2 linked regions of the Streptacidiphilus rugosus AM-16 genome follow. The protein of the gene in region 1 binds, or shares a complex with, the protein of each later gene. Links are inferred from orthologs where the notes say so. Each region holds a gene or a part of one and is shown on either strand. Other genes may lie near its edges.

Region 1 (3,674 bases):
AGCCCGCCGATGCCCACGGTGCCCACGCAGGTCAGGGCCGCGTTGCGGGCCGCGCGCCACTGGCCCGTGACCAGCAGGTACAGGACGAAGAAGCCGGGGGTGATCTTCAGTCCGGCGGCAACCCCGATCGCAGCTCCTCGCCAGCGCCGGCCTCCTCGACGTCGGTTCAGGTCACTGAGGACAAGGGCCGCGAGAGCAAGATTGATCTGGCCGTAGGACAGCGTCGTGAAGACGGGCTCGAGCCATACGCCGAAGCCCGTGGCGACCATGACGGCGGCCGGCCGCATCGGGCGGCGCGGCCAGTCGGCCAGCTCGCAGGACTGCCAGGCCACCACCCCCAGCAGCACCAGATTCCCGCCGGTGACCAGCACCCGCAGCACGGGGACGTCCACCAGGGCGGCGGGGCCGAACGCGATGGCCGCGAAGGGCGGATAGGTGGCGGGCAGGCCCCAATGCGTCACGTGGAACGAGTACAGGTCCGAGCCGTGCAGCACCGCCGCCCCTTCGGCCCGGTAGACCACCATGTCGACCATCGAGACCGCCACCACGTGGCGCACAGCCGCGTACAGCAGCAGCGAGACGCAGGCCGCCCGGAACGCTGCCCGCGTCACCCGGTGCGGAGCCGCGCGCAGAAGGCGCAGAGGGTCCAGCGGGCGGGCCGGTACGTGCGCAGGAGCAGTAGCGGGCCTTGCGCCCCAATGATCGGAGGACACGCACTCTCCTTGGAAGAAGCCGCGGTAGGTCATGGGGCGATGCAGCACGCGGGGCCTGTGTCTACTCTTCGAGGTTCCTGCGGGGACCCGGACCGTGATCAACAGGCACAGCGTGACGGCCAAACGGCCCAACCAGCGCCAATTACGCCGAAAGCGGCATGTCGCACACCATCACATCAATGGGCCTTCGTTCTGACCGAAAATCAGTTGGCTCTCGATCTCGTCGGAGTCGTGGTCCTCATCCACCCCGACAAGATCGCCGGACACCGAACGCGGGACGGCTTCGACCGGATCGGGGGCTCGCTCTTCCAGGGCAGGATTCTGGGGGTACTGGCCCCCGACTACGCCCAGACCATGACCGCTTGGGTGCTGGCCGTCGCCGACGGCCACCCACCGGCGTCGACGTCCGCATCCGCACCCCAACAGGCGTTCGCCAGCACCCCCATACCCGCAAACGCCTGGTGCGTCTGGCTTGCCCCGGTGCTGCTGCTCGGCTTTGCCGTCTACCCGGTGACGGCCGTCCCGCGCCGCGGCCCGGTCCTGCGCCCGGTGCGGTGGGTGGCCGGTCTCGGCCTGCTGGCCGTCATGGCAACGGTGGCGTGTTCGACTGCTGTCTTCGTGGCGGGCGAGGGCGCGGCCACGCCCGTCGTGTGGGGCCAACCCGCCTTGTGGCTGCTGGTGCAGGGGCTCGCGATCGCTGCGGTGGTCTCCGCCGTCGTCTCGGTCGCCTCGCTCCTATGCCGCCGGCCGAAGCCGTGCTGGGCGCTGTGGCTGCGCCTGGCCCCGGTCGGACTGGCCACAGTCGGCTTCGTCCCGTGGGCGGTGTGGTGGGGCGTCGCTCCGTGAGGACGACACCCCTCGCACGCGGCTCGACTGCCGGTGCGGACACCCGCTCCACCCCGACTGCGCCCGATGGTGAAGGCCGTTCCTTGCCGCCCTGCTGGTGCTGCTTCCCCGGGCGCCTGAGTGGATGTGTGAGTTCTACCCGCGCGACGACCGGCCGGCTTCGGCGTCGATCTCGGCGATCAGGCTCTCGACGAGTGTCCTGATCTCGTCGCGGATCGGGCGGACCGCCTCGACGCCCTGGCCCGCCGGGTCGTCGAGCTGCCAGTCGAGGTACGTCTTGCCGGGGAAGATCGGGCAGGCGTCGCCGCAGCCCATGGTGATGCAGTAGTCGGACGCCTGGACGGCGTCGGTGGTGAGCACCTTGGGCTTCTGGTCGGAGATGTCGATGCCGACCTCGGCCATGGCGGCGACGGCCGCGGGGTTGACCTGGTCGCCGGGGACGGAGCCCGCGGAGCGGACCTCGACGCGATTGCCCGCGAGGTGCCGCAGGAAGCCCGCGGCCATCTGGGAGCGGCCGGCGTTGTGGACACACACGAACAGGACGGACGCGACGGGGGCGGTGGCAGACATCGGGGCTCCACTGGGCGGTGGCGGGCGCGGCGACCCGCCGGGCTGGTTTCAGCCTCGGCTGATGTGCCCTGGCCGATGTGAGATTATCAGTGCATGCTGACGTCAGTCGACACTGATCTGATCCGGGTGCTCGCCGACCCGCTGCGCATGCAGATCGTCTCCCTGCTCGCGCGCGAGACGCTGTGCACCACGCACCTGGTCGAGGAGACGGGCGCGCGGCAGACCAACCTCTCCAACCATCTGAAGGTGCTGCGCGACGCCGGGATCGTGGAGACCGAGCCGTGCGGCCGGTTCACCTACTACCGGCTGCGACCCGAGGTGCTCGACGGCCTCGCGCGCGAGCTCGCCGCCCTCGCGTCCCTCGCCCGCGTCAACGACGCGGCCAACTCCAAGAGAGCCTGCTAGTGACCAGCATCGACGCCGCCGCGGCCCTGGACGCCGGAGCCATGGACATGCCTGATCCCGCCCTGCCCCCTGGGCCCGCGGTCGCGCACCGGCAGCCGCTGTACCAGCGGGCCGCTGCCGAGCTGATCGGCACCGCGCTCCTGGTCGCGGTCGTGGTCGGCTCCGGTATTCAGGCCACCGAGCTGACCCCGGACGTCGGCCTGGAACTGCTCGCCAACTCCCTGGCCACGGTCTTCGGACTGGGCATTCTGATCCTCCTTCTCGGTCCGGTCTCCGGCGCGCACTTCAACCCGGTCGTCACCCTCGCCGACTGGTGGACCGGCCGCCGCGACCCCCGCGGTCTCGGCGCCAGGGACATCGCCGCCTACGTGCCCGCGCAGATCGCGGGAGCCGTCGCCGGGGCGGTCCTCGCGGACGCGATGTTCGGCAAGCCGTTGGTGCAGTGGTCCACGCACGACCGCTCGGCCGGCCACCTGCTGCTCGGCGAGGTCGTCGCCACCGCCGGACTGGTCTTCCTGATCTTCGGCCTGGCCAAGAAGGACCAGCTGCGTTTCGCGGCGGTCGCCGTCGCCTCCTACATCGGCGCGGCGTACTGGTTCACCTCTTCCACCTCGTTCGCGAACCCGGCCGTGGCCATCGGCCGCGCTTTCACCGACACCTTTGCCGGGATCAAGCCGTCCAGCCTGCCCGGCTTCATCGGCATGGAACTCGTCGGCGGCGTCGTGGGTCTGGCCCTGGTGGCCCTGGTCTTCGGCACGAGCCGCGGGGACCGCAGGGAGTGAGCGACGCCCGGCGTGCGCAGGTCCTGGCGATGGGCCGGCGCTGTCAGGGGCGCAGGTTCAGCAGGGCCGACATGGAGGCCACCACGTCGGGGGCGACCTTGTAGTAGACCCAGGTGGCGCGCCGCTCGGAGGTGAGCAGTCCGGCCTCCCTCAGCTTCTTCAGGTGGTGCGAGACGGTCGGCTGGGAGACGCCGACGTCGGAGATGTCGCACACGCACGCTTCGCCGGCCTCGTGCGAGGCGATCAGCGAGAAGAGTCGCAGTCGCACCGGGTCGCCCAGCGCCTTGAACATCACGGCGCTGCGCTCGGCCTCCTCGGCCGACAGCGGGCGCTCCGTCAGCGGAGGGCAGCACGGTGC
Region 2 (3,324 bases), on another replicon or contig:
AGGACTCCTGCACTTCTCCGGTCGTTCTGCTCCAGCAGTCGGTGCCGCGCGCGTGAAGCGCCGGGAATGCGAGACACTTGGGAACCGTTGACGGGGGTGGAACCCGGCAGCCCAAAGGTTGAAGTGTTCAGCCCCGGTGCGAAGCATTCAGGAGATTCAGTGAGCGACGTCCGTAACGTGATCATCATCGGTTCAGGCCCGGCCGGCTACACGGCCGCTCTCTACACCGCACGTGCCTCGCTGAAGCCCCTGGTCTTCGAGGGCTCCGTCTCCTCCGGCGGCGCCCTGATGAACACCACCGAGGTCGAGAACTTCCCCGGCTTCCGCGACGGCGTCATGGGCCCGGAGCTCATGGACAACATGCGGAGCCAGGCCGAGCGCTTCGGCGCCGAGCTGATCCCGGACGACGTGATCGCGGTCGACCTCAGCGGCGACATCAAGACGGTCACCGACTCCGAGGGAACGGTCCACCGCGCCAAGGCCGTCATCGTCACCACCGGCTCGCAGCACCGCAAGCTCGGTCTGGAGCACGAGGACGAGCTCTCCGGACGCGGCGTCTCCTGGTGCGCTACCTGTGACGGCTTCTTCTTCCGCGACCAGGACATCGCCGTCGTCGGCGGCGGCGACACGGCCATGGAGGAGGCGACCTTCCTGTCGCGCTTCGCCAAGTCCGTCACCGTTGTGCACCGCCGCGGCGAGCTGCGCGCCAGCAAGACCATGCAGGAGCGGGCCTTCAACGACCCGAAGATCTCCTTCGCCTGGAACAGCGAGGTCGCGGAGCTCCACAGCGAGGGCGGCAAGCTCAGCTCGGTGACCCTGAACGACACCGAGACCGGCGAGACCCGTGAGCTGGCCGTCACCGGTCTGTTCATCGCGGTCGGCCACGACCCGCGCACGGAGCTCTTCAAGGGCCAGCTGGAGCTGGACGACGAGGGCTACCTGCGCGTGGACGCGCCGTCCACCCGCACCAACGTCTCCGGCGTCTTCGGCGCGGGCGACGTCGTCGACCACACCTACCGTCAGGCGATCACCGCGGCCGGCACCGGCTGTGCCGCGGCCCTGGACGCCGAGCGCTACCTCGCCGCCCTGGCCCATGCCGAGGCCGAGCAGCAGCCCGCCGCGGTCTGACCCACCGGCCCAACGGCCGCCCGCCTGCCCGACAGCGGGCCCCGCACCACCACACGACCTGCACCTGCAAACCCGAGGAGACCCCCGTGGCCGGCGCCACCATCACCGTCACCGACGCGACCTTCGACGCCGAGGTCCTCAAGAGCGAGAAGCCCGTCCTGGTCGACTTCTGGGCCACCTGGTGCGGCCCGTGCCGCCAGGTCGCCCCGATCCTGGAGGAGCTCGCGACCGAGTACGCGGACCAGCTCACCATCGCCAAGATCGACATCGACCAGAACCCGGAGACCCCGGCGAAGTACGGCGTCCTGTCGATCCCGACGATGAACGTCTACCAGAACGGCGAGGTCGTGAAGACCATCGTCGGCGCCAAGCCGAAGAGCGCCCTTCTGCGTGACCTGGCCGAGTTCCTGGGACAGTAGGGCCTGCGCGGGTACCCACTCGCAAAGGATCTTCACCACCGCAGCCCCCATGTTTCACGTGAAACATGGGGGCTGCGGCGTACGATCTTGGCTATGTCCCAGCAGCGCCTTTCTCACGCGTACCACTGGAAGCTCGGGGACAGCGGTCCCGCCGTTGCCGAGATCCGGTTCAAGCTCGGCCTGCTCGGCCTGCTGCCGGAGGCGCCGCCGGTCCGCCAGGGCCGTCACATCCCCTCGGCCGAGGCCCTCTTCGACACGGCCGTGGACGCGGCGGTCCGCCACTTCCAGCAGCAGCGTGGGCTCACCACCGACGGCATCGTCGGCCCCGAGACCTACCGTCACCTCAACGAGGCCCGCTGGCGGCTCGGCGATCGCGTGCTCAGCTACACCCCCAGCAGCATGCAGGTCGGCGACGACGTCGCCCATCTCCAGCAGCGGCTGCTCGACATGGGCTTCACCCCCGGCCGCGTCGACGGGATCTACGGCCCGGCCACCGCCCAGGCGGTCGGCGAGTTCCAACGCAACATGGGTCTGCACCCGGACGGCACACTCGGGCCGACCACCTACGTGGTCCTCGAACGTCTCTCCCGGACCGTCGTCGGCGGCGCGCCGCACGTGATGCGGGAGACCGAGATGCTGCGCCACTCCGGGCCCGCGCTGAACGGCAAAGTCATCGTGATCGACCCGGGCCACGGCGGCACCGATCCGGGCATCCAGGCGCACGAGGCCGACGAGGCGGCCATCGTCTGGGACATCACCAGCCGGCTGGAGGGACGCCTGACCGCGCTGGGCGTGCGCACCTATCTGACCCGCACCGCGGACACCGCCCCCGACGAGACCGAGCGTGCCCGCTTCGCCAACCAGACCGGTGCGGACCTCATGATCTCGCTCCATCTGGAGGGCCACACCAACCCCGGCATCGGCGGGGTCGCCAGCTACTACTACGGCGACGAGAGCCGCGGGCGCTGGTCCCACACCGGCAAGCAGTTCGCCGGGCTGGCCCAGCGGGAGCTGGTGGCCCGCTGCGGCCTCGGCGACCTCCGCAGCCATGCCCGCACCTGGACGCTGCTGCGCTCCACGAAGATGCCCTGCGTCCGCCTGGAGCTCGGCTACCTCACCAATGCCTCGGACGCGGAGCGGCTGCGCTCGGCCGAGGTGCGTGCCCAGGCGGTCGAGGCGATCGCCGTGGCCGTCCAGCGGGTCTACCTTCCCCCGGAGGACGACGCACCCACCGGCGTGCTGCACCTTCCGGCGGCCTTCGCCTGACCAAGATCTTCAACTGCTTCACGTGAAGCATTTCGTGATCTTGGACTGCTTTCATGATCGCAAAGTGCTTCACGTGAAGCAGTTGAAGATCTTGAGCGGCAGAGGGCACCGGCATCCGTGGACGAGCACGGGACGGCTCAGAGCGGCCGGAGCGAGGGCTCCTTCTGGACCGCCCCGAGGAGCCGCTCCAGGGCCACCTCCATCTCGCCCTTCCAGGAGATCGCCGAGCGCACCTCCAACCGCAGGCGCGGATGGCGGGGATGCGGTCGCACCGTCTTGAAGCCGACCGCCAGCAGGTGATCCGTCGGCAGTACACAGCTGGGTTCCTCCCAGCGGGAGTCACCGAAGGCCTCGATCGCCTTGAAGCCGCGCCGCACCAGATCCTTGGCGACTGTCTGCACCAAGGTCCGCCCGATGCCCTGCCCCTGATAGCCCGGCAGTACCCGAGCCGTCATCAGCTGCACGGCGTCCGGCGCGATCGGGCTCGTCGGAAAGGCGAGCGATCGCGGCA

The links. The genes of interacting proteins can lie anywhere in the genome.
Region 2: the proteins of BS83_RS26685 (region 1) and trxA are in contact, whole or in part, in an NMR structure (PDB 2IPA), measured with the Bacillus subtilis proteins. The link is inferred for Streptacidiphilus rugosus AM-16 from one-to-one orthologs.

The regions. Positions count from the first base shown.
Region 1 is NZ_JQMJ01000004.1:3,900,040-3,903,713, reverse strand. What follows is about bases 413-3,196. They hold BS83_RS26685 (arsenate reductase ArsC), read right to left. Parts: upstream 2,130-3,196; coding sequence 1,695-2,129; downstream 413-1,694. Other genes in these bases: BS83_RS26675 (aquaporin), read left to right, coding at 2,576-3,196; BS83_RS26680 (ArsR/SmtB family transcription factor), read left to right, coding at 2,223-2,534; BS83_RS26690 (hypothetical protein), read left to right, coding at 921-1,559; BS83_RS26695 (glycosyltransferase 87 family protein), read right to left, coding at 413-713. Also shown: more of BS83_RS26695, read right to left, coding at 1-412; more of BS83_RS26675, read left to right, coding at 3,197-3,316; BS83_RS26670 (ArsR/SmtB family transcription factor), read right to left, coding at 3,360-3,674. UniProt on the Bacillus subtilis protein: Catalyzes the reduction of arsenate [As(V)] to arsenite [As(III)]. In vitro, can dephosphorylate para-nitrophenyl phosphate (pNPP).
Region 2 is NZ_JQMJ01000003.1:432,061-435,384, reverse strand. What follows is about bases 1-2,880. They hold trxA (thioredoxin), read left to right. Parts: upstream 1-1,214; coding sequence 1,215-1,547; downstream 1,548-2,880. Other genes in these bases: BS83_RS05405 (N-acetylmuramoyl-L-alanine amidase), read left to right, coding at 1,641-2,813; trxB (thioredoxin-disulfide reductase), read left to right, coding at 160-1,128; BS83_RS41445 (anti-sigma factor family protein), read left to right, coding at 1-56. In the rest of the region: BS83_RS05400 (GNAT family N-acetyltransferase), read right to left, coding at 2,951-3,324. UniProt on the Bacillus subtilis protein: Participates in various redox reactions through the reversible oxidation of its active center dithiol to a disulfide and catalyzes dithiol-disulfide exchange reactions.